3 regions of the Halomonas sediminis genome follow, and region 1 is predicted to be linked to each of the others. Evidence: predicted binding sites of a transcription regulator. Region 1 holds the regulator's gene; each other region holds the start of a gene.
What was found. Region 1 encodes sigma-54, which starts transcription at its own class of promoters, with help from an activator protein. Its sites were predicted from a motif close to TGGCACNNNNNTTGCTNT; they were not measured.

Region 1 (10,288 bases):
TACCTGGTTGAATGATAGCCAGGTTCGCCTGACCGGCGATGTGCAAGGCTACCACCCAGCGGCAACGCGCGAGCAAGAGGAAACCCCATGAAAACGTTTCTGCAAGCCACGCTGCTGAGCCTGGCCCTGTTGCCGGCAGTGGCACTTGCCCAGCAAGCGCCTCCACCGGTCGAAGTGGAGGCAGACCGTCTTGATCTGGATCAACGTACCGGTACTGCGGTATATGCCGGTAACGTTGAAGTTCGTCAGGGCGAAATGCGCCTGAGAGGCGATCGTGTCAAAATTCAGCGTAACTCGGCAGGCGAACTGTCGCGTGCTATCGCCACCGGAGATCGCGCCTATCTTCGTCACCACCCGGAAGGCCAGGATCAACCTCTGGAAGGTTATGCCCGCACAGTCATTTTTCACGTGGCCGAACGCCGGGTGGAACTGATCGATAAAGCCGAAATGATTCAGGGCGGAGACCGCTTCACCGGAGGACGCCTGGAATACTTCATCGATCGAGAGGTCATCCAGGCTCGCGCCGATGTGGAAGGACAGGAGTCCCAACGCATCCGCATGACTCTGCAGCCCGAACAACAATGAGGCAAGCCGTGCACTCAGGCGATAGTGAAGCTTCTGCGTCTACTCTTGGCATAAAAACGCTTTATGCCCGCCATCTGGCCAAGAGCTACAAGCGCCGGCGCGTGGTCAAGGATATCAGTCTCGAGATCGCTCAGGGTAGCGTGGTCGGACTGCTGGGCCCTAATGGGGCCGGCAAGACAACTTCCTTTTATATGATCGTCGGCCTGGTACGCGCCGATGCCGGCGAAGTAAGTATCGATGAGCATGACCTCAGTGGCGCCCCCATGCACGAACGCGCCATGGCCGGCATCGGCTATCTGCCTCAGGAAGCCTCGATATTTCGCAAGCTGTCGGTGGCCGACAACATCATGGCGATTCTGGAAACGCGCAAGGACCTTGATCGAAGCGCTCGCGAACAGCGCCGGGAAGCGCTACTCGAAGACTTTCATGTCACCCATATACGCGACAACCTGGGCATGAGCCTTTCCGGTGGTGAGCGCAGGCGCGTGGAAATCGCCCGCGCGCTCGCTACCGAACCGGCGTTCATACTGCTCGACGAACCTTTTGCCGGAGTCGACCCTATTTCCGTGGGTGAGATCAAGACCATTATCCGCGCGCTCAAGGCACGCCATATAGGCGTCTTGATCACTGACCACAACGTGCGTGAGACCCTGGACATCTGCGATACGGCTTATATCGTCGGCGACGGCCAGATCATCGCCAATGGCCCTCCCCAAAGCATTTTAGACAACCAGCAAGTACGCGATGTGTACCTAGGTGCCGATTTCCGCTTATAGGCAATATTTTCCCAGCCTAGTGGCATATTTATTGCTAATCATTACCCAAAGCTGGGTTGCGTCAGGTCGTGGCTCGCACTAGGGTAAAAACTTTCGATCAAGCAAGCGGGACTTCCCTATGGTCATGAAAGCCTCACTTCAATTGCGCATGGGTACTCAGCTGACCATGACGCCGCAATTGCAACAGGCCATTGCACTGCTGCAGTTATCCACGCTTGATCTGCGACAGGAAGTTCAGCAGGCACTCGACAGCAACCCGATGCTGGAACAGGAGGATGAGTTCGGCGAGCAAACCGTCAATGAAACTCCCGAGCCGGAATGGTCGGAGGATATCCCCACCGAGCTTGCTGTCGATAGCGACTGGTCGGATACCTACCAGGACATGGGTTCTATGGTTGGCGGCACTTCGGAAGGACCGGATTTTGAACGCCAGGCCGCTGGGCAAAGCCTCCAAAGCCGCTTGCTCTGGCAACTCGCGATGACTGATTTCGACGACCGTGAACAGCTGGTAGCGGAAAGTCTTATCGATGCCCTCGATACCAATGGCTACCTGACCCAGACGCTCAACGAGATCCGCGAAGGATTGCGCGGGCAGGTCGAGCACATCACCTTGCGAGAAGTGGAAGGGATACTGCTGCGCTTGCAACAATTCGAGCCTACCGGCGTCTTCGCCCGAGATCTGCGTGAATGCCTGATGCTTCAACTGGCAACGTTACCCGATGAGACGCCGTTGCTGCCCCAGGCACGACGTCTGGTGCGTCAGTTTCTGGAAGCCTTGGGCAAGGACGATTTACGCCTGCTCAAGCGCCGCCTGGGTCTCGATGACCAGCAGCTGAATGAGGTCATTCATCTGATTCGAAGTCTCGACCCACGGCCGGGCAGCGCCTTTTCCGAAACGACCGATAGTTATGTGATTCCCGACCTGGTAGTCCGCCATGATGCGCAAGGCTGGCACTTGGAGCTTAACCCTGAGGCACTTCCCCGGTTGAGAATTCAACCGGATTACGCAAGCCTGATCAAGCGCGCTGACAAGAGCCACGATAACCAGTTCCTCAAGGAGCATCTCCAGGAAGCACGTTGGTTGATCAAGAGCCTGTCCAGCCGCAATGACACCCTGCTACGCGTAGGGCGCGAAATCATTATCCGGCAGATCGGTTTTCTGGAGCATGGCGAGGAAGCCATGAAACCCCTCATACTGGCGGATATTGCCGACGCCGTTGAGATGCACGAATCCACCATCTCGCGAGTAACCACGCAAAAATACATCCATACCCCGCGTGGCGTCTTCGAGCTCAAGTACTTTTTTTCCAGCCAGGTGGGAGGCGGCGAAAGCCAGGGCGATAGCCATTCAAGTACCGCCATTCGCGCACGGCTCAAGAAACTGGTTCAGGAAGAACCTCCGGGCAAACCCCTTTCCGATAGCCGAATCGTGGTACTGCTACAGGAAAACGGCGTCAAGGTGGCACGTCGCACAGTCGCCAAATACCGCGAAGCCATGGGAATCCCCCCTTCCAGTGAACGCCGTCGATTAAGATAGTCTCGAGAAAAGATCTTACAGAAAAAAGCCTGAACAAAGCCCGCAATCAACGCATAAGCCGAGCTGAATCAATGAGATTCAAGAATCTTTTCCCAAGGGCTTTGCTTGAAAGGAAAAAGGGTTACAATCAAGTCACAGCCCGACAGAGAAGGAGTACGTCAATGCAAGTCAATATCACCGGTCATCATGTGGAACTGACTGACGCCTTGCGTGACTATGTCAATGAAAAGCTCGCTCGCGTAGAGCGACATTACGACAATATCACCACGGTACAAGTAGTCCTGTCTGTCGAAAAAGAACGTAAACAAGCCGCCTGTACCCTGCATGCAGGCGGTATTGACGAACTGCATGCCGAAGCCACGGATGTCGATATGTACGCTGCCATAGATGCCTTGGCGGATAAGATCGATCGCCAGCTCGTCAAGCATAAGGAAAAAGCACAAGCCCGCGCCCAAGGCGCCGGGGTGCGTTAACCTGATGTCACTGGAAGCCATCCTGCCCCCCGAGCGTGTGCTTTACGACGTGCCCGGGGGGAGCAAGAAGCGTATACTGGAATTTTTCAGCACCTTCATTGCTCAGAATACCCCGAGCCTGGATAGCCAAGAGGTCTTCAGTCGACTCATTGGCAGAGAACGCCTAGGCAGTACGGGAATCGGCAATGGAGTCGCTATTCCTCATGCCCGCAGTCCCCACTGCGATGCGCCTATTGCCAGCTTTCTCAAGCTTGCCGAACCGGTGGATTTTGACGCCATTGACGGCGACCCGGTCGACTTGCTGTTTGTGTTGCTGGTACCGGAACAAGCCGATGACACTCACCTCGCGCTTCTCGGCCAGGTAGCCACGATCATGAACGATGCGGACACCCGTGCTCAGTTACGCAAGAGTGCCAGCCAACGCGAACTGCTTGACATACTGATGGCGACGATTCGAAACCAGGACGTTTCCTGAACTTTATTGTTCACGTTCTGAACGTTATTGTTTTCTGCATCAGCCTACGAGTACCTTATCCGTCATACCTTCGTGCCTCCTCGCAGCCCCTCACTAGACGCTGCAGGGTGACGCCTGGCCAGGAGCAGGAGATTCATATGCAACTCGTGATCATCAGCGGGCGCTCCGGCTCGGGAAAATCCATCGCTCTGCAAGCCTTGGAAGACCTGGATTATTACGCCATTGATAACTTACCCGCCATGTTGCTGGGTTCACTGGTGGATGAACTGGTTCAGGAAAGCGAAAGAACCCATTTGGCGGTGAGCATCGATGCACGCAACCTGCCCTACGCATTGGAGCGTTTTCCCAGCCTGTTAATGGAATTGCGCGAACGGGGTATCGATTGCCAAGTCATTTACCTGACCACCGATGCCCGTATCCTGCTGGAACGTTACTCAGCGACGCGCCGACGTCATCCATTGACTCGCAACAGTGACATGACATTGGAAGAAGCCATCACCGAGGAAGAAAAGGCTCTCAGCGAGATCCGCAACCTTTCCGACTTGATGATCGACACCTCGCGGTTATCCGTGCATGACCTGCGTCGCCGCCTTGTCGACCAGGTGGCTCATCATCAACGTGACCAGCTTGCGCTCACCTTCGAGTCGTTTGGGTACAAGCGTGGGGTTCCCCTGGATGCCGATCTGGTATTTGACGTACGCTGCCTGCCCAACCCCTACTGGGACCCTCGGCTACGTCAATCGAATGGACGCGATGCCACTATCATCGAATTTCTTGATGACTTCCCCATCGTCCATAGCATGTACAACGATATCCATGACTGGCTGGAACGTTGGCTACCTGCTTATCAAAGCAGTCAACGCAGTTACATGACGGTGGCCATCGGTTGTACCGGTGGGCAGCATCGGTCAGTTTATATGGCCGAACGCCTGGCCAGACAAGTCATGAATAATTACGGTAATATCAGTCTGCGCCATCGCGAACTGGGGCTGCAATACACTCTCAGTGCCGAGAAAGGCCAGGTAGAATTCACCGGTGATGAAGGCTCAACATCAACGCCACTCAGCGCACACGCAAGATAAAGGAAATACGGTGCCTCAACGCAAGCTGACGCTTATCAACCGACGCGGTCTGCATGCTCGTGCTGCCACCAAACTGGTGCAGTGCTGCCAGGATTTCAACGCACGCGTACACGTTCAAAAAGCCAGTCAAGAAGCAGATGCGGCCAACATCATGGCTCTCTTGATGCTGGCCGCTCCCTGTGGCACTGAACTTACAATAAGCGCAGAAGGCGACGATGCAGAACAGGCACTCGAAGCGATCCAGGAACTCTTTGACGCCCGCTTCGATGAAGACGCCTAGCTAGTTTCCTGGTCGCCGGCCACTGTCATTTCATCAATCAACCAGCTGCCGGTGTGAATGCTGCCTCGCGTATCGGTGTCGTTACCGATACCTACCAAGCCACTGAACATCTGTTCGAGGTTACCGGCGATGGTGAACTCTTCAATGGGATACTGGACCTTGCCATCTTCCACCCAGAAGCCGGTAGCACCGCGAGAGTAGTCCCCGGTGACGCCATTGACCCCTTGTCCCATCAATTCCGTTACCCATACCCCACGCCCCATTTTTTGCAGCAAGTCTTGCGGTGCGCTTAACGGTGCCGAGATACGTAGATTCCGAGCTCCCCCGGCATTACCCGTGGTCTGCATTTCCAGGCGTCGAGCGCTATAGCTCGAGAGCATATAACTTTCCAGGCGTCCCCGATCGATAAAACGGTTATTGCGCGTTTGTACACCTTCGTTATCGAACGGCGAACTGGCCATGGCGCCGACCTCCATGGGTCGTTCGCTTAAGGAGAACCAGTCGGGAAACAAAGGATCTCCCAGGCGGTCACACAAGAATGACGCTTGGCGATACAGAGCGCCGCCGGCCAGGGCGCCCATCAGATTGCCTACCAGACCAGCCGCCAGGCTCGGGTCGAAGAGTACCGGAAAACGGCCGGTCTTGGGACGCCTTCCACCAAGCCGGCGCAGCGTTCGCTCAGCTGCCTGCCGCCCAACTGCTTCGGGGTCCTGTAACTGTCGTGGGTCGCGGGCCGAGGTGTAATCATAGTCACGCTGCATGCCGCTGCCGTCCTGGGCAATCAACATGCAGGAGAGTGAGTGACGGCTGCCTTTCTGGCTCCCCAGGAACCCATGGCTATTGGCATAGACCCGCACGCCTTCTCCTGTCGAAAGGGACGCCCCCTCAGAATGGGTGATGCCTTCGACGCCGCGACCGGCGCTTTCGCAGGCAAGTGCTATTTCAATAGCCTGTTCGGTACTCAGCTCCCAAGGGTGATGGACGTTTAAATCGGGGAAATCCGTGGCCATCAATGCAGCATCCGCCAGACCTGCCGCTGGGTCTTCGCCGGTGTAGCGCGCAATCGCCATGGCTTTTTCCACCGCTGCACGAATTGACGCCTGCCCGGCATCGGTAGAGGAAGCACTCCCTTTGCGCATACCGACATATACCGTGACGGCGATACCTTGATCTCGGGACAGCTCGACGGTTTCGACTTCGCCCAGACGCACACTGACACCCACGCCTTGATCGACACTTGCCCCAACCTCGCAGGCATCCGCACCCAACTGTTTGGCCAGTGCCAACGCCTCTTCGGCACGCGTTTCCAGCAGCTGTTGCTGCGCCGGCGCATCAAACGCTTGTGTCATGTTTTTCTCCTTCCTCAGCCGAGAATCCTCGGCAGGTGAATGCTGTCGCTTGCGGCCTGATATACTGCCGCAACCTGAATTCGTTAACGAGCCACATCATGTCCAAAAAACGCCCTGACTTCATCGAAAACGATGAACAAGAACGCCCCAGCAAATCGCAGCTCAAGCGTGAAATGCACGCCCTGCAGGAACTGGGGGAAAACCTGATTGCCATGAAACCCGCTGAGTTGGCACGGTTTCCGCTTTCCGATGACATGCTGCGTGCCATCGAGGAAACGTCACGCATCCGCTCCCATGAAGGGCGCCGGCGACACATGCAATACGTCGGCAAACTGATCCGCAAGGAAGACCTGGTCGCGATCCAAGCGGTGTTTGACAGTGTCGACCAGGAACAACAGCAGCGTGATCATGCCTTTCATCGCCTGGAAAAATGGCGCGACCGCCTGATCGAGGAAGACGACTCGGCAATAGATGCCTTCATGGCAGACTATCCCGACACGGATCGCCAAACGCTCCGTCAGTTGATACGCAACGCACGCCGTGAACGCGACCAGGCCAAACCACCGACCAGTGCCCGCAAGCTGTTCAAATTCCTTCGCGAAAGCGCTGCCCTGTAACGCAAAAAGCGTTAAGACTGGGTGCCCCCTACGGTCAGCTCATCAAGTTTCAAGGTGGGCTGACCGACACCCACCGGTACGCCCTGCCCTTCCTTTCCACATACGCCGATACCGGTATCCAGTGCCATGTCGTGGCCGATCATCGAGACCCGGCCCATGGCTTCCGGGCCATTACCGATCAAGGTCGCTCCCTTGACCGGAGCGGTAATCCTGCCGTCTTCGATCAGGTAGGCTTCGCTTGCGGAAAACACGAACTTACCAGAGGTGATATCCACCTGGCCGCCACCGAAGCTGACCGCATAAATGCCTCTTTTAACACTCCGGATAATGTCCTGCGGCTCGTCCTGACCGGCCAGCATGTAGGTGTTGGTCATGCGTGGCATCGGCAGATCGGCAAAGGACTCGCGCCGGGCATTGCCCGTCGGCGCCATGCCCATGAGCCGTGCGTTCACCTTGTCCTGCATATAACCGGTGAGAATGCCATCTTCGATCAAGGGGGTGTACTGGCCGGGCGTGCCTTCGTCGTCCATGCTCAGCGATCCACGACGACCATTGAGCGTGGCATCATCCACTACGGTCACGCCCTTGGCGGCCACGCGCTGGCCCATGCGCCCGGAAAATGCCGAGCTGCCCTTGCGGTTGAAATCCCCTTCCAGGCCATGACCGACGGCTTCATGCAACAAAATGCCCGGCCAGCCGGGACCCAGCACTACCGGCATCTGTCCCGCCGGGGCGGCCACGGCCTCAAGGTTGACCAGTGCCTGACGTACCGCTTCACGGGCATAGGTTTCAGCCACGTTGTCGTCGCGCAAGCGGGCCATGGAAAAGCGTCCTCCGCCTCCGGCACTGCCCCGCTCACGGCGGCCATCCTTGACCGCGATCACGCTGACGTTGAAACGCACCAAGGGACGGATATCCGCCCCTAGGGTGCCGTCACTGGCACGTACCAGAACGACTTCGTAGGTTCCCGAAAGCGAAGCGCTTACCTGGCTGATGCTGGGGTCGGCGCTACGCGCGACGCGATCCGCCAGCTTGAGCATCGCCACTTTGTCTTCGGCAGTCAGGCCGGCGAGAGGGTCAAGGCCGGTATAGCGTGACGTAGCTGTTGAGGTGGCCACAGCCTGGCCAGGTAGCCGCTGGCCGCTACGCACGATACCTGCAGCGGTACGTCCGGTGTCCGCCAAGGCATCGGCGGTGATTTGATTCGAGTAGGCAAAACCGGTCTTTTCACCGGCCAGAGCACGCACACCCACCCCGCCATCGATGTTGTAGCTGGCTTCTTTTACCTCACCGTCTTCAAGTACCCAGCCTTCCTGCCAGGTGCGTTGAAAGTATAGATCGGCATAGTCCACTCCTGCCCCCAGCGCATGCGAGAGTCCCGTCTCCAGTGCGTCGAGATCCAAGCCTCCCGGGGTCAACAAGGTGGTGACGGCTGTTTCCAACATGGCATTGTCTGGGGTCATTGAGTACCTTCCAAAGTGATTTGCGGCGCCGCCCAAGGGCCACGCACGCGGTAATAGATCGTTGTCGCCCGATTGATAGCGTCACCAAACAGCTGGTGAGCGATAAAGAAGGCTCCTCCCGCCAGCGGTCCTCCCGCAATGAGCGCGGCAAGTGGCATGCTTTGACTGATGGGCAATCTGACGCCCAAGCGTTGGTCGAGTTCCCGGCGTATAAGATCGACAGTGCCCGCCATGGTGTAGGTGGTGGCTGGTGTATCGATTTCCAACATCTCTTGAGTGGTCAATTCGCCATCGGCAATATTGACGCTGCCGTGCACACGGTTGAAAACGGTTCCCTGACCCATGACATCGGAAAAGTCCAGGCGTAAACGGCGCACTAGATTATCAAAGTTCAACAGGCCGATAAGCTCTACAGGCGTCGATTCGATATTGAGAAAACGCCCGTCATGCAGCTCGATGGACAGTTCGCCTTCAGATCGGCTGAGTTCCAATTCCCATGGGGCTCCCGGCCAGCTCAGCCGAGTTGCCAGGTCGGTCCGCCGACTGTGCATGACATTGGGTTGCGCCAGCCGCGCCAAGGAAGTACCGATATCCCCGCCTTGCAAGGTGAGGTCCACATGGGTGCGACTCCGGGCGGCATCGCCTTCCCAGCGCAACTCGCCACGCGCCGATATCTGCCCCAGCGTTAGCCCTACCGGAGACAGAGTGAACTGATTGCCACGCGTTTTCCAATAGGCGGTCAATGGCCCGACACGCTTTTCCTCATGCACTATTTCCGCCACCCTTAATCGCCCATCGGGGAGCGCCTCAAGCCAGGGGGGTATCCCGCTAAGCTCAGCGGATGCACGGGTTTCGATTTCGCTCATCCAGGCACGGGGTTGTACTTGCTCGTCGCCAGTGGCTGTAGCCGAAACGGTTTCGCCCGAGTCTGCCCGACCTGTGAACTGATCGGACAAGACCATCAGATCATCCAGCATCAGGCGGCCTACGCTAATATCCAGCGGAGTTTCTGCCTGAGGGCGATAGTGCACACGGCCCGCCACCAGACTGCCACTCAGGTTGAGTTCAATGCCTGCGGGGCTCATGCGGCCCTCAGCCTCCACCGACCCTAGGCACTGATCCTGGTACGTCAGGCAAGGCGTCTGTACTGCCAGTTGCCAACCGCTTCGCTGAGTATTCGCGGGTTTGTTTTCTACCGGCATATCCTCTTTGAAGAGCTCGACCAAGCTGAGCCAGTCAAGCGGCTCCAGGCGGGGCACATTGGCTTTCACCGTCCAGCCGGGCTGGGTGGGCCAATCGACGGGCAGAGAGGTTGCCTCACCCAACCAGAGCGCTCCAGCCAATCCCTCGTCAAGAAGCCGGCCACGAAAATCCACTATATTGGCCAGCTCGCTTTGTATGGTTCCATTCTCTACATCAACCTTCATCGACCATGGCCAGGCGGCTTGAGCGGGCTTTTGTAAGGGAGCGGGGAACGTCAATTCCAAGCCTTGCAGGGTGCTATTCAGCTGTAACTGCAGGCTGGGTTCGAGTTCAAGTCGCCCCTGCCAGGCGGCGCGCCCCTTCGCCAATGCCTGGGTTCTCTCAGGCGGCACTCCCGCCCAGCGTAGCAGGGCTCCCGCTTCGGACTCACCCTGCAGGCTCAGACGGT
Region 2 (10,288 bases), 1.3 Mb from region 1:
GTCCGGGACAAATCTTCTGGTAAAACGTCTTGGTATCGAATCTCATCAGCTCATCGAGGACAGCCGGAGTGATCGTGTGTAGTAGTCCAATGAAACCGAGCACCAACGTAGGTGGTAATATTGCCACCATAAGTGAGGTGTCTGATGACCAGAAAAACGGCGATCTTTTATGCCGAAGTACAAGCAGGAAGCTGCCGGCCTGGTGCTTGATCAAGGTATACGATTGCCGAAGCCAGCCGCTCCTTGAATGTCGGCGAAACGCCTTGAGGGGGTGGGTAAAGCAGCTCTCAGAAGAACATGGCGGGGTTACTCCCAAGTCCAAAGCGCTGATGCCGAAGCAGCAGCGGATCCAGGAATTGGAAATCCCGCTGTGAGCGTTTGAAGTATCTCGCTCCAGGCGGTCGGTAGTGGACGCCGAACGAGTGGTTTTGTGAGCCGATGTGAACCGGATATTTCGCAAGAACTGAAGTTCAGCGGGCAGCCGTATGATCACCACCATGCTTAATGACGAAGGCGTTGTGATCGGACGCTTCAAGGTTCGCCAGCTGATGAGTGAACTGGAACTGATCTGCAAACAGCCAGGCCCACACGCCTACAAGCAGGCCACCGTGAAGAGACGATACTGCTTCAACACGCCTTCACTAGACAACGGCTAGGCCGCTGCCCCCCGCTCCAGTCGCTCCACAGGCTAATCCTGCCCGTCTGCCTTCGGGCCGGTCGGTGTTAACCGTTACGTCTGGGGTTTTTGGCCTTTTCGGTCGCTTCGTTGATGTGCTTCTTATGCTCGGCCTTGTCCTTGGTCAGTTGCCAGCCAGGCAGCTCCTTTTCATCATCATGCACATTGCCGTGATGAGGCGTTGTCGTGCCCGCTTTTTGGTTATCTACATTCTCCTCGGGACGATATACCTCTTCTTTTGCGTCTTCTGGGGAAGGTCTGGAAGGTTGAGATGGACTTCCCTTGGGCATGTCTCTTTTTATTAGCTCTTCAGCCCGTTGCTTTTCGTTGGCTTTTTCCTTATCGGTGGGGGCGTTTTTCATGTGATTGCTCCTTTGGCTGTGGTGGCCATTTAGCTTTCCGGCTGAACTACCTTTCCAGCTCCCTTCAGGAAAAAATAGCAGAGCATCAAAAAAAACCAAGCCCAGCGGGTGTGGGCTTGGCCAGTTGTTGTGGACTTGGTTTGCCTCATGAATCGCCGGGCTTGGGTGACGTATCCGCAGGCTTGGGTACTTCGCTGCTGGCGTCCGCCGGGAGAGGAGGCGCTTCGGCTTCCATGGGGGGCGTGTCTTTCGTCGGGACAGGCGCGGCGGAAGCGGACTGTGCTTTATCCACCGCCGCTTCGAGGGCGGCCACCTGGCTTTCCAGGGCCTCTACACGGGCACGGGTACGCTGAAGCACGTCCATCATGATATCGAAATCTTCCCGCGACACGAGCTCGAGACGGTCGAATGCACCGCGCACGACCTGCTGCATGCTTTTTTGAATGTCTTCGGGGGCCTGGGATGCATTCTGCAAACGCTCGCCGATTTGCTGGGCCAGCCGGCTGATGGGGTCTTGGGGCGCCATGGCAGTCTCCTAAAAGTAAGGCCTGAAAGTAAAGCCTGTGAAATTGGGCGTTGCTTTTTACGGTATCCCTCACAGGATACGCAACCCAATGACGACGCGCATGTGCTTGTCAGGGTCTTTTATGCATCAAAATGATGCGAGCGACTTCACAGGCTGATCTTTCCTGGTGCATCAGCGGAAAAACGGCTCTCGAAAACTGGCTTGTTTGACTAGAGGAAGACAAGGAATTTAAAAATAAGATTTTGAAAAAAAACAAATAAATTATTGGTGGCACGGTATGCGCATTAACGGTTCAGGTAATTGCCGGGCGGCATTTGCCGCTGTTCACCAAAGGAGTTCCGGATGAAACTCATTACCGCCATCATCAAACCATTCAAGCTGGACGACGTGCGCGAAGCCCTGGCAGACAATGGGGTTCAAGGAATTACCGTCACGGAAGTCAAAGGATTTGGTCGCCAGAAAGGCCATACCGAGCTTTACCGGGGTGCAGAATACGTGGTGGATTTCCTGCCCAAGGTCAAACTGGAAGTCGCGGTCGACAACGACCGTCTGGAAAGCGTTCTGGATGCCATCTGTAACGCCGCCAATAGCGGCAAGATCGGGGACGGCAAGGTGTTCGTCACTCCTCTTGAAGATGTCATTCGCATTCGTACCGGTGAACGCGGCGCCGATGCCGTTTAAATCTGATGCCATTTAAACCTCTCGCCGTCCAGTGACTGCGTCGTTTGCAAGCCTAAGGGGACATTCCAATGACGGAATTAACAGAGCTGAGTTATGCGCTCGATACGTTCTATTTTTTGATTTGTGGTGTGCTGGTGATGTGGATGGCCGCGGGCTTTTCCATGCTGGAAGCCGGTTTGGTGCGTTCCAAGAATACCGCTGAAATTCTGACCAAGAACATTGCCTTGTTCGCCATCGCCTGCACCATGTACCTGTTAGTCGGCTACTACATCATGTACTCAAGTCCGGGCGGTGGTTTTTTGCCTAATCTCGGTTTCCTGCTGGGCGGCGAAAATAGCGTGGAGGCGGTGACCGCCGGTGGCGATGATGCCCCCTACTATTCCATGCGCGCCGACTTCTTCTTCCAAGTGGTATTCGTGGCCACCGCCATGTCGATCGTCTCGGGTGCCGTGGCCGAGCGCATGAAGCTCTGGGCCTTCCTGGCTTTCTCCGTGGTGATGACAGCTTTCATCTATCCGGTGTCCGGCTACTGGACCTGGGGCGGGGGCTGGCTCGCCGAGGTCGGCTTCTCTGACTACGCTGGCTCCGGCATCGTCCACATGGCGGGTGCCGCCGCTGCGCTTGCCGGTGTTCTGGTGCTGGGTCCGCGTAAGGGCAAGTACGGCAAAGACGGCACTATCTTTGCTATTCCGGGTGCCAACATGCCGCTGGCCACCTTGGGTACCTTCATCCTGTGGATGGGCTGGTTCGGGTTCAACGGCGGCTCTGAATTGAAGATGTCCGATGTGGCGTCCGCCAATAACGTCGCTCAAGTCTTCGTCAATACCAATGCCGCCGCCGCTGGGGGTGTGATCGCTGCGCTGGTTCTGGCCAAACTGTGGTTCCGCAAGGCGGACCTGACCATGGCGCTGAACGGTGCCCTTGCCGGTCTGGTGTCGATTACCGCTGACCCCTTGTCGTCTTCTGCGCTAGGTGCTGCGGCCATAGGGGCCGTGGGCGGGCTGATCGTGGTGGGGGCCATCGTTACGCTGGACAAGATGAAACTCGACGACCCGGTGGGCGCTATTTCCGTGCACGGGGTCGCGGGTATCTGGGGCCTGATGGCGGTGCCGCTGTCCAATGCGGATGCCAGCTTCGGCGCCCAGATCATCGGTGCAATCGCTATCTTCGGTTGGGTATTCTTGGCCAGCCTGGTTGTCTGGCTGATTCTCAAAGCCGTGATGGGCATCAGAGTCACTGAAGAAGAAGAATATGAAGGCGTCGATATCGCCGAATGCGGTCTCGAAGCCTACCCTGAGTTTAGTGCCAGCAAGAAATAAAGCAAAAACAACAAGCTGTCACTTACTTGGTGAGCTGGCGTGCTCCTCTTGGCCTCCCTTCGGGGAGGTCTTTTTTATTCTGTGACCTTGGCGGTGTATGCTTGGGCACTAAGCTCGATAATATGATCCATAGAGGAATTGGCGATGAAACTGATCACAGCAATTATCAAGCCGTTCAAGCTTGACGACGTGCGCGAGTCGCTGTCCGATATTGGCGTGCAAGGCATCACCGTGACGGAAGTGAAAGGCTTCGGCCGGCAAAAGGGCCACACGGAGCTGTATCGGGGTGCCGAGTACGTGGTGGATTTTTTGCCCAAGGTGAAGCTGGAAGTGGCGGTGGATGATGAAATGGCGGAGCAGGTGATTGATGCCATCACTCAAGTGGCCAATAGCGGCAAGATCGGCGACGGCAAGATTTTCGTGATGCCGTTGGAGCAGGTGATTCGTATCCGTACCGGCGAAACCGGCAAAGACGCGGTGTGACCGCTACTTGGCTGCGCTAACCCACTAGTTTCGGTGAACAAGTTAGTTGCGGCAACAAAAAAGTCCCATCGCTTCAATGCGATGGGACTTTTTTCGATAACGACTTCTTGATGGCGCCGGGGCGGGTTTACTTCTCGACGAAGGCGCGCTCGATAACGTAATCGCCTGGCTCGCCCATGCGTGGCGAAATATTCAGACCCAGTTCATCAAGCAAGGCACTGGTGTCGTCAAGCATGGCGGGGCTGCCGCAGATCATGGCGCGGTCCTGACGCGGGTCGATGGGAGGCAGGCCAGTATCCTCGAATAACTTGCCGGTGCGAATATGATCGGTCAGGCGACCCATGGTGTGGAACTCTTCCCGGGTGACCGTGGGGTAGTAGACCAGTTTTTCAGCGATCTCTTCACCCAAGTATTCATGCGCGGGCAATTCACGTGTGATGAAATCCGTATAGGCCAACTCGGAAACGTGGCGCACCCCATGAATCAACACGACTTTTTCGAAGCGCTCAAAAACTTCCGGGTCTTGAATCAAACTCATGAACGGCGCCAGACCGGTGCCGGTCGAGAGCATATAAAGGTTGCGCCCCGGCAGAAGGTCATCGGTGACCAGGGTGCCGGTGGGCTTGCGGCTGACCATGATCTGATCCCCGACCTTGAGGTGTTGCAGGCGTGATGTCAGTGGGCCGTCCGGCACCTTGATACTGAAGAATTCAAGGTGATCTTCGTAGTTGGGGCTGGCGATGGAATAGGCGCGCATCAAGGGCTTACCATTCACTTCCAGCCCGATCATGACAAATTGACCGTTTTTGAAACGCAGGCTTCGCTCACGGGTGGTACGAAAGCTGAACAGCGAATCGTTCCAATGATGAACGCTGAGAACTTCTTCCAGGGCAAATTTGCTCATGATGGCTCCTTGCTGTTGGGTCGTTTTTATTCGTTTTTAGAATAAAAAATTGAGTAAGGTTGCCGACAAGTCTAAAAAACTTTGGTATATCTGTTAAGCAGATAATATGGATAACGTTTATCAGTGTTTTCGATAAAGGGTTTTCGATAAGCAATTTTGATAAGGCGTTTCGCCAACGCTAATGTTCAACCGATAGGTCGGCATTCGTGTCACTGAGGTGAATCATGCATTACACCCTGCGTCAGCTGGAAGTGTTTGTGGCGGTGGCCCAGCATGAAAGCGTTTCTCAGGCGGCACGCACCTTAGCGCTTTCCCAGTCTGCTACGAGTACGGCACTTGCGGAGCTGGAGCGACAATTTGACTGCCAGCTGCTGGATCGCCTCGGAAAGCGCTTGAAGCTCAATGCGCTGGGATTTCAGCTACTACCCAAGGCGGTAGCGCTGCTTGATCGGGGCGAAGAGATCGAAGAACTGCTGCGTGGTCAGCAGGGGGTAGGCTCGCTGGATGTGGGGGCAACGCTGACCATTGGCAATTACCTGGCAACGCTGTTGATCAGTGACTTCATGCAGCGCTATCCCGGAAGCCGGGTGCGGCTGGCGGTGCGCAATACGCGCAATATCATCGAGGGTGTACGTCAACACACATTGGATCTGGGCTTGATAGAAGGCCAATGCGATGACGAGGCAATCATCAGCCAGCCGTGGGTGGAAGATGAGCTATGCGTGTTCTGCTCACCACGCCATCCGCTGGCGGGAAGTCAGAACCTTGAACTCGAGCGCCTGTTGCGCGAGGACTGGATCATGCGCGAACAGGGCTCGGGGACGCGCATGACGCTGGAGCAGGCCGCCCGCCACCGGCGCAGCCGTTTCAATACGTTGCTCGAACTTGAGCATACCGAAGGCATAAAACGAGCAGTAGAGTCGGGCTTGGGCATTGGCTGTATTTCGAAACTGGCCCTGCGCGATGCGTTCCGGCGCGGCAGTCTGGTACCGCTGCCCACGCCGGAGCTGGACTTGAAACGCCAGTTCACCTTCATCTGGCACCGTCACAAATACCTGACCACCGGCGTAAGGGAGTTTCTGCGGCTGTGCCGCGAGATGACTGCCGGGGCCAAGCGTAGTGATGAAATCGCGCTACCTTACACTCCTTGAGTAAAGAGCTCAGGTTCAACGCAACTCGCTGACGGCTTCCTTGATATCTTCCAGCGGCGCCTTGCTGAGGTCCTTGGACAGAGTGTGCAGAACCAGTTTGCGGGTGGGGTTATCCAGCTCGTCTCGCAGCAATCCGAGAAACTTGGGAGGGGCCACCAGGATGAGTTTTTCCATCTGGTTATCAACGCGAGCCTGGTAAAGCCGGTCGGCGACTTGTTTGGCAAATACTCTCGCCTCATGTTTCGAGGCGACGCCTTCCGGGTAAGAAGACCGTGAGCCAGGTGCCATCGACTCACTCACATCAGCGTCGCTACCTGTTACAAGGTCACCTTCGTGCAACCGCCCTTCGGCATGCACCAAGCTTTCCTTTTCGGTCACTGTCAGGGCGTCACGGGTGAAGATTCGAGCGCGTGCTGCATCGGCTACCACGATATAAGTCGTCATAGAGTCGCTTACTCCTGTGGGTGAGTGTCAGTTAAACCATGGCAAGTCTTGGGGAAATGGTCAACTACCGCTGCCGCTACAAAGACTCACGGTACCCCAAGACTCGCTATTTCAAAGACTCACTATTCCAATCCCATGACTCAGTGACCGAGGATCTGGCTGAGAAACAGCTGTGTGCGCTCGGATTGTGGGTTGTTGAAGAACGGCTCGGGTGCATTTTCCTCGATGATCTGGCCCTGATCCATGAAGATCACCCGATCTGCCACGGTCTTGGCAAAGCCCATTTCATGGGTCACGCACATCATGGTCATGCCTTCATGGGCAAGCTCGACCATGACATCCAGCACTTCCTTGATCATTTCCGGGTCCAGCGCCGAGGTCGGTTCGTCGAACAGCATGACGTCCGGGTGCATGCACAGCGAACGTGCAATAGCCACGCGCTGCTGCTGACCCCCGGAAAGCTGGCCTGGGTACTTTTTCGCCTGCTCGGCGATCTGTACTCGCTCCAGGTACTGCATGGCTTCCGCCTCGGCCTCGCGCCGTGATTTCTTCTGGACCCACATCGGTGCAATACAGCAATTTTCGAGGACGGTCAGGTGGGGAAACAGGTTGAAGTGCTGAAACACCATCCCTACGCTCCGGCGAATCTGCTCGATGCGCTTCACATCCTGGGTCAGTGGGACGCCACCCACCACGATTTCGCCTTTCTGATGTTCTTCCAGATGGTTGATGCAGCGAATCAGGGTGGACTTGCCCGACCCCGAAGGGCCGCAGATGACGATACGCTCACCACGCTTCACTTCCAGATCGATGTCGCGCAGGACGTGAAAATCACCGAACCATTTATTGACATTGTGCATCTCGACCATCAGGTCTGCTGGCTGTGTGGCTGTTTGATTCATGATGTTTTCCTGACAGGTTCCTGAGTGATCAACGCTTGTGGCCGGTGTGCAGCTTGCGTTCGAGGTATTGGCTGTAGCGCGACATGCTGAAACAGAAGATCCAGAACATGAAGGCGGCAAAGACGTAGCCTTCCAGCGAAAAGCCCAGCCAGCGCGAGTCGGAAAGCGCAGCCTGCACGATCCCGAGCAAGTCGAACAACCCAATGATCATTACCAGGGTGGTGTCCTTGAACAACGAGATAAACGTATTGACGATGCCGGGAATCATCATCTTGAGCGTTTGGGGCATCACGATCAGGGCGGTACGTTTCCAGTAGGTCATGCCCAGCGCGGCGGCAGCTTCCTCCTGACCTTTGGGAATCGCCTGCAGTCCGCCACGTATCACTTCCGCCATGTAGGCGCTCTGGAACAGGGTTATCCCGATCAGGGCGCGTATCAGGCGGTCTACACTGAGCTCCGAGGGCAAAAACAGCGGCAGCATCACCGAGGCCATGAACAGCACCGTGATCAAGGGCACACCACGCCAGAACTCGATGAACACCACACAGAAGCTCTTGACGATAGGCATGTTCGAGCGCCGCCCCAGTGCCAGCACGATACCGATAGGTAAAGCACCCACCATGCCCACCACTGCCAGGATCAGGGTCAACATCAACCCGCCCCAGCGATGCGTCGGCACCCGGGGCAGGTCGAAATAGCCACCGTGGAGCAACACATAGGCGATGACCGGAAAAGCGGTCAGGGCGAAGATCGCCACCCAGCGCTTGTAAGGCAGGCGCGGGATCGCCAGCCAGGCAATCAGGATGGCGAAGCCTGCGAAGACGATATTGCCCCGCCATAGTTCTTCCCGGGGATAGAGTCCGTAAATGAACTGGGTGAAGCGCGCATTGACGAATACCCAGCAGGCGCCTTCGCCGGAGCAGTCATCGCGTGAGGTACCGATCCAGTCGGCATTGATGAATGCCCACTGAATGGTGGGTACCAAAAGAAGGTACAGCACGTAGAGCCCGAGCAGCGTGAAGACGCTATTGATCGGTCCGCTGAACAGGTTGGCGCGCATCCAGGCTAGCGGGCCGATGGTGCTGCGCGGTGCCGGCTGCTGGGGAATCATGTCTTGATTATGGATCATGCTTGTCTCCTAACCTCGCCTGGGCCTAGCGTTCCACCAGCGCAACGCGGGCGTTGAACCAGTTCATGAACATGGAGACCACTAGACTGATGGTCAGGTATACCGCCATGGTCATGGCGATGACTTCGATTGCCTGGCCTGTCTGGTTCAGTGTGGTGCCGGCGAATACCGAAACCAGATCCGGATAGCCGATGGCGGTGGCCAGCGACGAGTTCTTGATCAGGTTCAGGTATTGGCTGGTCAGCGGGGGAATGATCACCCTCAGTGCCTGGGGAATGATCACCAGGCGTAGCACCAGCTTGCGGGGCAGGCTCAGCGCCTGGGCGGCTTCGGTCTGTCCGTGAGAAATCGCCTGAATACCCGAACGCACGATTTCGGCGATGAACGAGGCGGTATAGATCGATAGCGCCAGCCACAGTGCCAGGAACTCGGGAATGATCGTAATACCACCGCGGAAGTTGAAACCGCGTAGTTCCGGCATATCCCAGGTCACCGGTACACCGGTGGCAACCAATGCCAATAGCGGCAAGCCGAAAATCAGCAGCAGCGATATCCAGCCCGCCGGCAGGCGCTTGCCGGTAGCGTCTTGGCGCCGCTTGTTCCATATCACCAGCACGATGCTAGCAATGATTGCCACAAGGAACGTCGCCGGGATGATGCCGAAACCCGATTCGAACAACGGCTCGGGCAGGTAGAGTCCGCGCACATTGAGAAACACCGCTTCGCCGAACGCGAGGCTGTCCCTTGCGCTAGGCAGGGTACGCAGCACGGCGAAATACCAGAAAAAAATCTGCAGTAGCAGAGGGATGTTGCGAAAGATCTCGATATAGCCATTGGCCAGGCGTGCCAACAACCAATTGGGCGACAGCCGGGCAATACCCACGGTAAAGCCGATGATAGTCGCTGCGAGAACGCCCAGGCCCCCTACCAGCAACGTATTGAGTAGCCCCACCAGAAAGGTGCGTGCGTAGCTACTTTGAGAAGAGTAATCCACCAACGTCTGGACGATGCCGAAACCGGCGGTATTGCTGAGAAAACCGAAGCCTGTGGTGATGCCGCGAGCTTCCAGGTTGGCCTGGGTGTTTCCCACGATATACAGCAGGAAAGCTGCCACGGCAGCGACTAACAGCAGCTGAAAGATGAGGGCACGCTTGGCGCGGTCTCGCCAGAAAGGGGGCTTTTGGCCCCCTGGGCGAGCATTGGGTCTAACGGACATGGGTTGCGTCTCCGCCACACGGAAAGTCATTCAAAAGGCCCGCCATGCTCTTGAAAAGGGCGGCGGGCCAAAGGTCAAGCGAGACGCTTAGCGAATCGGCGGTGCGTACTGGATGCCGCCCTCTGTCCATAGAGCATTGACACCACGTTCAATTTCCAGCGGGGAGTCCATGCCCACGTTACGGTCGAAGCTTTCGCCGTAGTTGCCCACTTGCTTGATGATGTTGTAAGCCCAGTCGGCCTCGAGACCCATGGCTTCGCCGTAGTTGTCGCCCTGGCCCAGGATACGCGCGATGTTGGGGTCTTCGGAGCTCAGCATGTCGTCGACATTGGCGCTGTTAAGGCCATATTCCTCGGCATTGATCATGGCGAACAGCGACCATTTGACGATATTGAACCAGGTGTCATCCCCTTGACGAACCACGGGACCCAGCGGTTCCTTGGAAATGATTTCCGGCAGGATCATGGAGCCTTTAGGGTTGTCCAGCTGAATGCG
Region 3 (10,288 bases), 940 kb from region 1:
AGGGGCCTGGTCGACGGATCGCACTATCGAAGGCGGCAACCTCGGCCACCGTCCGCGCCTTAAAGGTGGCTACTTCCCGGTTCCGCCGGTGGATAGCTTCCATGACCTGCGCGGCGCCATGTGTAACACCCTGGAAGCCATTGGTCAGACGGTGGAAGTGCATCACCACGAGGTGTCCAACGCCGGCCAGAATGAAATCGGCGTCAGGTTCAACACCTTGGTGAAGAAGGCCGACGAAGTTCAGGAAATGAAGTATGTGATCCACAACGTGGCACACGCCTACGGCAAGACCGCAACCTTCATGCCCAAGCCGCTGGTGGGTGACAACGGTTCCGGTATGCACATCCACCAGTCGTTCTGGAAAGAGGGTGTCAACCAGTTCGCCGGTGAGGAGTACGCGGGACTCTCCGAAATGGCGCTGTACTATATTGGGGGTGTCATCAAGCACGCCCGTGCCTTGAATGCCTTCACCAATGCGTCCACCAACTCCTACAAGCGCCTGGTGGCGGGTTTTGAAGCACCGGTCATGCTGGCCTACAGCGCGCGTAATCGCTCTGCGTCAATTCGTATTCCGTACACGGCAAGCCCCAAGGGCAAGCGCGTCGAAACTCGCTTCCCTGACCCGACCGCCAACCCTTACCTGGCGTTTGCGGCCCTGCTGATGGCGGGTATCGACGGCATCAAGAACAAGATTCATCCTGGTGATGCCATGGACAAGAATCTTTATGACCTGCCGCCGGAAGAAGGCAAGAAGGTGCCGACCGTGGCCTCGAGCCTCGATCAGGCGCTGGAAGCGCTGGACGCCGACCGTGCCTTCTTGACCGAAGGCGGTGTGTTCACCGATGACATGATCGATGCCTACATCGAGCTTCTGAGCGAAGATGTGGAACGTCTGCGCATGGCGACGCACCCGCTCGAGTTCGACATGTACTACAGCTGCTGATTCATCTTCATCGCTGCTGTTACGAGACCCTGCTTCGGCAGGGTCTTTGCGTTAGGATGCACTGTTATGGTGCGAAGGCTTAGGCGACAGGATTGCGTCAGTGACTAATATGTCCCCGTCGTTTAAATAAATAGGTCGGTCGTTTAAACAAACGGGTCTGTTGTTTAAACAAAATAGTGCTCAGCCCGTGGCCTACGACATAGCTGGCGTATTTTTTGCACTCTTATTGTCAGGATCTCTATTATCAGGACATCCGCTGCCGGTTTGGCATCGGCTTATTTCTCGTTAACCGAACGGTATTGCCATGACTCACCATGGGGACGCTTCCCCCGGCACGTCTCAGCCGACACTGCTTGGCGCGAGTGATATGTACAAACGCTTGCTGGATCATCTGACCACGGCGGTGTTGCTGCTCGACAGCGAACTCCGGGTGCGCTGGATGAACCCGGCAGCTGAAGCCTTGCTGGCGGTGAGCTTGAGCCGTATCTCGGGGTTCAGCCTGGATACGTTGCTGGGCAATGACGACAGCATCGATGCGATACTGGCTAAGGCACGGGATGCCTTCCATCCATTCACCCAGCGTGAAGCACGCCTGCGGCCGCTCAATGGCGAGCCATTGACCGTCGATTACACGGTGACGCCCTTATCGGAAGATGAATTACTGCTTGAGCTCGAGCCACGCGATCGCTTGATGCAGATTTCCCGTGAAGAAGCGCTGATGACCCGCCAGGAAACGATCAAGGTGCTGGCGCGAGGCCTGGCGCACGAGGTCAAGAACCCCCTGGGGGGAATTCGAGGGGCGGCGCAACTGCTCGAGCGCGACCTGCACGCCCCGGAATTGCGTGAATTCACCCATATCATCGTGGAGGAAGTCGACCGGCTACGCGATCTGGTGGACTCAATGCTCGGGCCTACTCACGTCATCAAGCACATGCCCCTCAATATTCACAAGGTGCTGGAACGGGTGCGTTCGCTGCTGCACGCCGAGTACCCGGATGTCGATATCCGCCGTGACTATGACCCCAGCTTGCCGGACCTTTCCGGCGATGAATCGCAGATGATCCAGGCCTTGTTGAATGTGGCACGCAACGCCGTTCAAGCGATGACCGATGCCGAAATGACCGCACCCGAACTGACCCTGCGTACCCGCGCTCGGCGCCAGTTCACCCTGGGGGCCGAACGCCATCGGCTAGTCTGTGAAGTGGGGGTGATCGATAACGGCCCCGGGGTGCCGGAAAGCCTGAGTGAGACGCTTTTCTACCCCATGGTGTCGGGGCGTGCCGAAGGCAGCGGGTTGGGGCTTTCCATCGCTCAATCGATTCTGCATCAACACCAAGGGTTGATCGAATGCGAGTCCGCCCCCGGGCATACCGAATTTCGTTTATTGATTCCGTTGGAGAAGCACCATGACTGAGGTGGCAGGCACTGATGTAGCCCGGGTAGTGATCGTGGACGATGATCGTGCTATTCGCTGGGTGCTGGAGCGCGCCTTGGCGCAACCGGACCTTGAGGTGGAATGCATTGCGCGGGCGGACACCTCCCTGACGCGGTTGATCGAGGATCCGCCGGATGTGCTGGTCACTGACATTCGCATGCCGGGCATCGATGGCCTGGACTTGATGGCCCGCCTGCGCCAGGCGCATCCGGATCTGCCGGTCATCGTGATGACGGCTCACTCGGACCTGGACAGCGCCGTGGCCTCCTATCAGGGCGGTGCCTTTGAGTACCTGCCCAAGCCGTTCGATGTCGACGAAGCCTTGGCGCTGGTACGCCGGGCGGTGGCTCATGCCCGCGAACGCCGGCGTCCGATTACGGTGCCGGAGGGCCTGAACACCGAAATCATCGGCGAAGCACCGGCCATGCAGGAAGTCTTTCGTGCCATCGGGCGGCTGTCGCATTCGCATATTACCGTACTGATCAACGGTGAATCGGGGACCGGCAAGGAGCGCGTGGCTCAGGCGCTGCACCAGCATAGTCCGCGTGCCGGCAAGCCGTTCATTGCCCTGAACATGGCGGCGATCCCGCGTGACCTGATCGAATCCGAGCTGTTCGGGCACGAAAAAGGGGCCTTCACCGGTGCCACCGCCCAGCGCCAGGGGCGGTTCGAGCAGGCCAATGGCGGCACCTTGTTTCTGGATGAAATCGGCGACATGCCGGCAGAGACGCAGACCCGCTTGCTGCGTGTGCTGGCTGACGGCGAGTTCTATCGGGTGGGCGGGCATCTCTCGGTCAAGGTGGACGTACGCATCATTGCCGCCACTCACCAGAATCTGGAAACCCTGGTCAATGAAGGCCGCTTTCGTGAAGACCTCTTCCATCGGCTTAACGTGATCCGTATCCATCTGCCCACGTTGGCGGAGCGCCGCGAGGACATTCCGCGTCTCATGCGGCATTTTCTGGCCGAAGCCGCCACCGAACTTTCCACCGAGATCAAGGTGCTGACCGCGGACGCCGAGGCGCATCTCACCCACCTGCCCTGGCCGGGGAACGTGCGCCAGCTGGAAAATACCTGCCGTTGGCTCACGGTGATGGCCTCCGGGCGTGAAGTGCTGGTGGAAGACTTGCCGCCGGAGCTGCGCGCTTCAAACCATAGCGAGGGGGAGCAAGGTGACTGGCGCAACGCTTTTCGAGAATGGGCCGACCATGCCCTGGCCGAAGGCCATACGCACCTGTTGGAAGAAGCGGTGCCGGATTTCGAGCGCATTCTGATCGAAACCGCGCTCAAGCATACCGGGGGGCGCAAAGGGGAGGCGGCTGAGCTTCTGGGCTGGGGGCGCAATACGCTGACCCGTAAGCTCAAGGCGTTATTGCCCGCCTTGGCGGATGAATGAGAGTGAGTGGCTCAATGAGTGAAGGACACTTGATCGTCCGGAACCCTATATCTAGTCGCTACTCTCGTCTGCCTCGTCCAAGACGTAAATGCCATCGGCGAGGCTTGCATCGGGCGGCTGACAGTCGTTGATGGCCAAGGGTAAAAGCGCCATTCGCCGGCTGATGCCCAAGTCTTGCAGTTGATGGGGGACGCCGTCGCCGTGGATGACATGACCGTAACCCATCAGGCCTACCGCCAGAGAACCGCTCTGTGCCGCCGTTGCCAAGCCATCGGCCATGGCCCTGTCCCAGGCCAGCTGCGCCTGGATGAAGCTCTCCAGGGCGGCACCCTCGTTCTTGTCTTGCACTTGCCCTTCCTGTTTTTCTTCTTCGTTTTCCGCAGCAGGATGGTGTTGAAAGATTTGCGTCAGTCGTTCGCGGTAGGCAGGGGTTGCGGCGCCAGGCGCCGTTATTGCGTGGCGCTCGGATGAGGGTACGGCCTGCCATCCTTCCTGGGCCAGGCGTTGGCGCAGCGCCGGTTGGATATTCAGCGCGACCAGCGGGACTTGCTGCATACGGGCGAAATGCAAGATAGGCAGATAAAGCTCAGCATCGATTCCCCACACCTCTTTCCAGTTGCTTTCGCGAATAAAGGCTTCTTCATCAAGCTCGCCCGCTACCCAGGCATCCAATACCGGTTGCACGTCGCGGGAAAGCATTTCCAGACCGATCACCATGTCGGAACGGTGCGCATATAGCCCGGCCAAGGTATGCAGCTGCCAGCGGTGATGGGCTTTCTCATCGTGGCGCTCCCCGAGCATCACCACTTCTTGCCGAGCGGCAGTGGCCAGCAATGTTTCGGGTGTCGTCAAGGCACCCTGCATGAACCACTGGCCCGGTGCCGGGCAGGGTTCACCCTCGGCTATGGCAGCGCCTGGCAATGCAGCGAGCATGGCGAGCATCAATACCGCGGTGGCTCGCCTCGGTATGCGAAAGCAATGGGGCATGCGAACTCCTGAGTCAGGATTTCTCCAACGACTGAATCTCGCTCAACAGAGCATTGGCCTCTTCAGTGAGGGTCGCATTGGCACGCATGTCGCCGTTGCGCGAGGCTTCCATGGCGGCCTGCAGTTTGCGTTCGTAGGCTTGCTGAAGCTTTTTCTTCGGGTCACGTTTGAAGATACTCAACATAAACTATTCCTCTCAATGGAGATCGTGAAATGTACACTCCTTGTAGAGGATTTTGGGGCCGCTGTCTAATGGTGGTTCATATTTTTTATTTTTCGCTTGCGGCCGGTTCCAGGCAGGTTTCCAAAAAGCGCCGGAAATCATCGAGTATCGTGTCCAGACTGGCATGCAGGCGATGATCATCATTCAGCAGGCGCAAGGGAAAGCAATAGGCCTGAGCATAGTCAATGATCGGCCCGGGAGGCACGATGTCGTCATTCCAGCCATGAATGATCCGGGTATGCTTCGCCTGGATGACCGGCGAGGATTCCGGGTAGCGATCCAGCCCCAATGCCGGGGCCAGCAGAAAGCAACCCAACAGTGGATGCCTGGCGCTAGCCGCGGCACTCACCCAACCGCCCAGGCTGGAGCCGGCCATGATGCATTGCATGGGGTCGGCGTGACGCTGCTCCAGGGTAGCCAGCAGGTGTTGCAGCCGTTCGCTTGGAGAGGACATGCCGCGATAGTCCATCACCACCGCCTCGCAACCGTCCAGGGCTTCCACCACTTCCTTCATGGCTTGCATTTTCATGGCGCCCGGGCCGCTTTCCAGGCCGTGCGAGAGATATACCGTGGTCATGTCGCGCTCCAGGTTGGTTGTTGCGAGCGTATTCGTTGTTTCGAGAATATTCGATCCTAGCTACTTTTTCGCGCTGGCAACAGTCTTGAACCAATGACAGCCTTGAGCCCATAGCCGTGGGCTGGGCGTGGTTTCAGTGGTAGGGTGCCGAAGGCGGACGTTCGCTTTCATAAGGAATTTTCATGAAACAGACCCTCGACCTTCTTGACCGGCTGGTGGCATTCGACACCACTTCCAGCGAATCCAACCTGGCGCTGGTGAATTTCGTTGAGCAATATCTGGCCGAGTATGGCATTCAGGCGGACCGGGTAATGAGCCCCTGCGGCAACAAAGCCAACCTGGTGGCGCGTATCGGCCCCCGGGCGCCGGGCGGCGTGATGCTTTCCGGCCATACGGATGTGGTGCCGGTGAAAGGACAGCCCTGGTCGACCGACCCCTTTCGCCTGCATGACGGCAATGACGGGCGGCTGTACGGGCGGGGTACCTGCGACATGAAAGGCTTCATTGCCTGTGTGCTGGCGATGGTCCCGACATGGTCGCAAGCTGCGCTCAAGCAACCGATTTATCTGGGGTTTTCCTATGACGAGGAAGTCGGCTGCCTGGGCGCGCCGGACTTGATTCGACATTTCTGCCAGAACTACTCCACCAGTGCCCAGGTGATCGTCGGCGAACCGACCGATATGCAACCGGTGGTGGCCCAGAAAGGCGCCACTAACCTGCGTACCTGGATAGTGGGCCGTGAAGCCCACAGCAGCCAGATCAATCAGGGCACCTCGGCGGTTCACGTCGCTGCCCGTCTGGTCACTTATATCGAAGACATCATGCACATGCTGGTGGAAGAAGGGCGGGTGGACCCGGCGTTCAACGTACCGCATAGCAGTTTGCATGTGGGCAAGATTGCCGGGGGTACGGCGATCAATATCATGGCCCGGGAATGTCAGTTCGAGTGGGAAATACGTCATCTGCCCACCGACACCTTCGAAACTGTCTTCGAGCGCTTTCAAGCCTATTGCCGCGACATCGAAGCCGGCTTGCGCGACCAGGGCAAGCAGGTCGAGATCAGCACCGAACTGCTCAATACCACCGTGCCGGGGCTGGTGGATCGGGATAACGCCAGGGTGATGGCGCTGGCCAGACGGCACCTGTCGGAAGACTCAGCCGGCTGCCGCCATGCGGTGGCCTACGCCACCGAAGCCGGGCAATTCCAGGCAGGCGGAATGCAGACGATCATTCTGGGGCCGGGGAGTATCGCTCAGGCGCATCAGCCGGATGAATATGTCGAACTCGAGCAGTTGCAGCACTGTGTGGCGTTCTTGCAGCGCTTGGGCAAGGATCTTGAACAGCCTCTTGAGTAAGCCCTTGAGAATAAGCAACGGCCTGAACGAAAACACCCCATTCAGCAAAGTCTGAATGGGGTGTAGTGACGATTGAACGGCGGTCTATCCAAGAACGTGTTACTTGTTGCGTTATTCACTAGCTGCTTTACCTGCTGACTGCCTGTTTTACCAACTGAAAGCGTCAACCCTCAATGCTGGTAGTCTTCCTCGAAAAGGTCTGCTTTTGCATGACGCATGACATCTTCGCAGGCAGCTTGATGAGCAAGTTGCGTGAGCAGTCCCTGGGTGACTTCGAACCCTTTACCCAGGCAGGTATCGACTTCCTGGCGGCTCACATAGGGGCTTACATTACAGTCAATCTTGATCGTTCTTCCGCCACTGTCCAGCTTGTCTGCGAATTCCCGCAGGCGCCAGGCGATACGCTCTTTCCAGCTGGCTGATTCTTCCGCGCCTTCGTTTACGCTAAACGTGCACTGCCATTCAGGCTTATATACCTTCATGAGAACCTCCTGTGCTTGCTTGGAAAGAATGATCGATCGTGGTTTTGGCTCCGTAATTGAATGTCTTGCTTTGCCACTATACAACAACCTTTCAACAACCGGGATGGCTTTCCGCGTCCATTTGGCGCGCTTTCCTGCTCAATACCCGGTCATTTCCAGATAACCTACGCCCAACACCTCATCGCTTGCGTACTCGGTAACATTTACCTCGCCCTCCCAGTAAGGCACCGAGGTGGCCATCCAGCGATCAGTAAAGGGGGCTTTGATGGCCAGGTCAAGCCCACGCCCCGGCACCTGAAGGCGCCACTGGGTGGGCACATCACGCCCAGCCATTCTACTGCTGACAAGTGGCTCCATCACAAGTTCACTGGAAGAGAGCGCCGTGGAGGTCCCTTCGGGGGTGATCCAGGTGCCGGCGCGATAATCCCCGCCGTCTTCCCCGCCGCCGCGTAGCTGAAAGGCCATCAGCTTGTGGCCATCTTCCAGATGCAGGGAAAACCAGTCCCAGCCACGTTGCTGGGGGCCGAGTAATTGGCTACTCCATTCCCGGTCGAGCCAGCCACGCCCGCTCACCGCCCGGGTGGCGCCGTCCAGGGTTACTTCGCCCTCGACACGCCAGAACGGCTGGCTGTAGTACATCGACCCTTGGCCACCGGCGGCCTTGCGACTGAAGCCTTCCTCGCCGTGAAGCACCAGCGGACCTTCAGCGGTCAACTGAAGCCGGTAACTGAAACTGCCCTCAGGAGTGCTTTCTTGGGCACTGACTTCCAGACGCTCGAAGGTATTCTCCTCAGGGGCTTCCACCCGGCTTGCCAGCTGCCAATCATCCAGCCAGACGCGAAAGGGGATCGCTTGAGCACCGGCCTGGCCTTGCTCGAGTGCCGCGCTATTGCCCCGCGCGAAACGCTCGGCGACACGATGCTCTTGGCCTTGAGACAGGGCGGCATGGGCCATCCACAGCTGATCGGTGGCCCAGGGGCCGGGGTCGTCCGGGCGCTTTTCGGGGGGCAGCAGTGCCTGGCGAAAAAGCGTCCACTGAATGCCTAGCGGCGTACCGCTCGCGTCTTGCAGATTGGCGGTCAGGTACCACCATTCGATGCGGCTGTCGGGATGCGCCGCGTGATCCTCGGGAAAGGAAAGCGTCATGCCGGGGTTGGCTTGCTCATAACCTTGGGTGTCTGCGCCCAGGCCGGCAAACCCCTGGCTGGGGGGTGAATCTGTTGGCTTTTCGGCTTCGAAGAGCCATGACAAGAGGCCCAGTAGTAGCGCAACGCTGCCCAGCCCTAACCAGAGAAGTAGGCGGCGAGGGTGACGGCTGGCTGGGTTCATGGGTATCGCCTCATGGAATTCACCTCAGGTGGCTTCAAACTGGCTGAGCAGTTCTCGGGGTGGGGTTCGCCATAGGCTCAAGACAGGCAGCAGCGCGGCCAATGCCGCCACGCCCACCGCGACGCCTACCGTCAGCAATATTTCCCCGGGAAACAGATGCAAGGGCAGGCGCCAACCGAAGGCCGCGACATTGATCACCGAGACCAGACAGGCGGTCAGCGCGATACCCAACGGCACGGCCAGCAAGGCCGTTACCAGGGCGGCCCCGCACAGCTGGGATAACTGGAGACCGGCCAATCGCGAACGCGTCACGCCCAGCGCCCATAATGGGGCCAGTTGTCGGCGCCGTTCGCGGGACTGTGCCAGCAGTGTCGCCAAGAGTGCCAAGGCGGCAACGCCCAGGGTGAGGGCATTTAGCGCCCGGGTAATGCTGAAGGTACGCTCGAAGATGCCCGTGGCGACCCGCTTGACCTCTTGTTGGTTGGTCAGGGTTTCCACGCCGGTGGCTGCTTCCCGGCGCCCGAAGTGCTCGACAAGCGCATTTTGCACGCTGATTGTATTGGCGCCTGCGTGCAGCGCAATACCCAAGGAGCTTGGCGGTGCTGCAAAGCGCCTAGTTAGCTGCGATGTCGCCAAGGCTACCTCGCCACGGGGGTTGCCGTAATCCGGGTAGACACCCACTACCTGAAGCGTTTGAGGCCCGGTCGGCGAACTCAGCTTGAGCCGGTCTCCCGGCGCGATGCCTTGGGCGATGGCCAGCTGTTCGTTGATCAACGCCTGGCCGGCGGTGATAGCGGCCCAGGCGGCGTCACGTCCGGCCAGGGTATCCAGTAGCGGCCAATGCGCTCTTAGCCGTTCGCCGGGCGTAATGCCGAAAACACTCACCGGAAGCGTGGGAGTCCGCGCCGGGCCGTTGACGGGTAAGGCCTCGAGCAGAGTGGCCTCGGCACTGCTGGTGGGTAACGTCTCCGCGACTTCGGGACGCGCCAGCAGCCAATCGTTGATCTCCTCGAAATACTCAGGCGCCGGTTGCAGGTACAGTTCCGCCGCCAGACGTTGGTCCAGCCAGTCGAGAAACGTCAGACGAAATCCCCCGACCATGCTGCTGACCCCCAAGTTGGCGGAAAGCGCGATCAGCAATGCCATCATCGCCAGCGCCAGGCGTGGTAATTGCAGCTGCAGGTCCGCCAACGCCCATTGGGCAAGCGGCCTTTTTTTAGCCAGCCGGGCCAAACCGGCCAGTATCAAGGCCAGCAATGGCGGCAAGCATAGGGCGCTGGCGAGAAGCAGCATGGTGACCAGACCGAAGCCTGCCAGCAAGCCTTCACCGGCAGGCAGGCGAGTGAGCCACAGCCATAATCCCAGTGCCATCAAACCGCCCAAAGCACCGGCGATACTCATGGTGCGCAGCTGTCGATGAAACCCCGCCCGCCACGCCTGGGCCTGACCCAAACCGAGCACACTGAGCCGCCCGGCTCGCCAGAGCACCCCTGTTCCTGCGATAAATAACCCGCCCAAGGTCACGCCCAGCCCACCCAGCCAGTAGTGCCAGGGCAGGCTC

Region 2: a site for sigma-54 is predicted at 1,833-1,850, ahead of LG290_RS15885 (P-II family nitrogen regulator). Genes of this name have one in related genera too.
Region 3: a site for sigma-54 is predicted at 1,148-1,165, ahead of glnL (nitrogen regulation protein NR(II)). Genes of this name have one in related genera too.

Annotation. Positions count from the first base shown of each region.
Region 1 is NZ_CP085246.1:1,163,635-1,173,922, reverse strand. It holds gene lptC (LPS export ABC transporter periplasmic protein LptC) at 1-91, shown strand, start outside; gene lptA (lipopolysaccharide transport periplasmic protein LptA) at 88-585, shown strand; gene lptB (LPS export ABC transporter ATP-binding protein) at 582-1,361, shown strand; gene LG290_RS05685 (RNA polymerase factor sigma-54) at 1,480-2,898, shown strand; gene hpf (ribosome hibernation-promoting factor, HPF/YfiA family) at 3,060-3,371, shown strand; gene ptsN (PTS IIA-like nitrogen regulatory protein PtsN) at 3,376-3,846, shown strand; gene rapZ (RNase adapter RapZ) at 3,984-4,928, shown strand; gene LG290_RS05665 (HPr family phosphocarrier protein) at 4,939-5,208, shown strand; gene pmbA (metalloprotease PmbA) at 5,205-6,557, opposite strand; gene yjgA (ribosome biogenesis factor YjgA) at 6,656-7,174, shown strand; gene tldD (metalloprotease TldD) at 7,186-8,637, opposite strand; gene LG290_RS05645 (YhdP family phospholipid transporter) at 8,634-10,288, opposite strand, start outside.
Region 2 is NZ_CP085246.1:3,350,687-3,360,974, reverse strand. It holds partial or broken gene LG290_RS15900 (transposase) at 170-611, shown strand; gene LG290_RS15895 (hypothetical protein) at 724-1,038, opposite strand; gene LG290_RS15890 (accessory factor UbiK family protein) at 1,184-1,564, opposite strand; gene LG290_RS15885 (P-II family nitrogen regulator) at 1,907-2,245, shown strand; gene LG290_RS15880 (ammonium transporter) at 2,314-3,564, shown strand; gene glnK (P-II family nitrogen regulator) at 3,709-4,047, shown strand; gene LG290_RS15870 (ferredoxin--NADP reductase) at 4,175-4,951, opposite strand; gene LG290_RS15865 (LysR family transcriptional regulator) at 5,176-6,102, shown strand; gene LG290_RS15860 (host attachment protein) at 6,118-6,546, opposite strand; gene LG290_RS15855 (amino acid ABC transporter ATP-binding protein) at 6,687-7,415, opposite strand; gene LG290_RS15850 (amino acid ABC transporter permease) at 7,477-8,577, opposite strand; gene LG290_RS15845 (amino acid ABC transporter permease) at 8,603-9,793, opposite strand; gene LG290_RS15840 (amino acid ABC transporter substrate-binding protein) at 9,881-10,288, opposite strand, start outside.
Region 3 is NZ_CP085246.1:224,159-234,446, forward strand. It holds gene glnA (glutamate--ammonia ligase) at 1-943, shown strand, start outside; gene glnL (nitrogen regulation protein NR(II)) at 1,311-2,357, shown strand; gene ntrC (nitrogen regulation protein NR(I)) at 2,350-3,774, shown strand; gene LG290_RS01165 (ChaN family lipoprotein) at 3,826-4,761, opposite strand; gene LG290_RS01170 (DUF6435 family protein) at 4,775-4,945, opposite strand; gene LG290_RS01175 (YqiA/YcfP family alpha/beta fold hydrolase) at 5,031-5,561, opposite strand; gene argE (acetylornithine deacetylase) at 5,744-6,916, shown strand; gene LG290_RS01185 (hypothetical protein) at 7,087-7,398, opposite strand; gene LG290_RS01190 (lipocalin-like domain-containing protein) at 7,537-8,727, opposite strand; gene LG290_RS01195 (ABC transporter permease) at 8,752-10,288, opposite strand, start outside.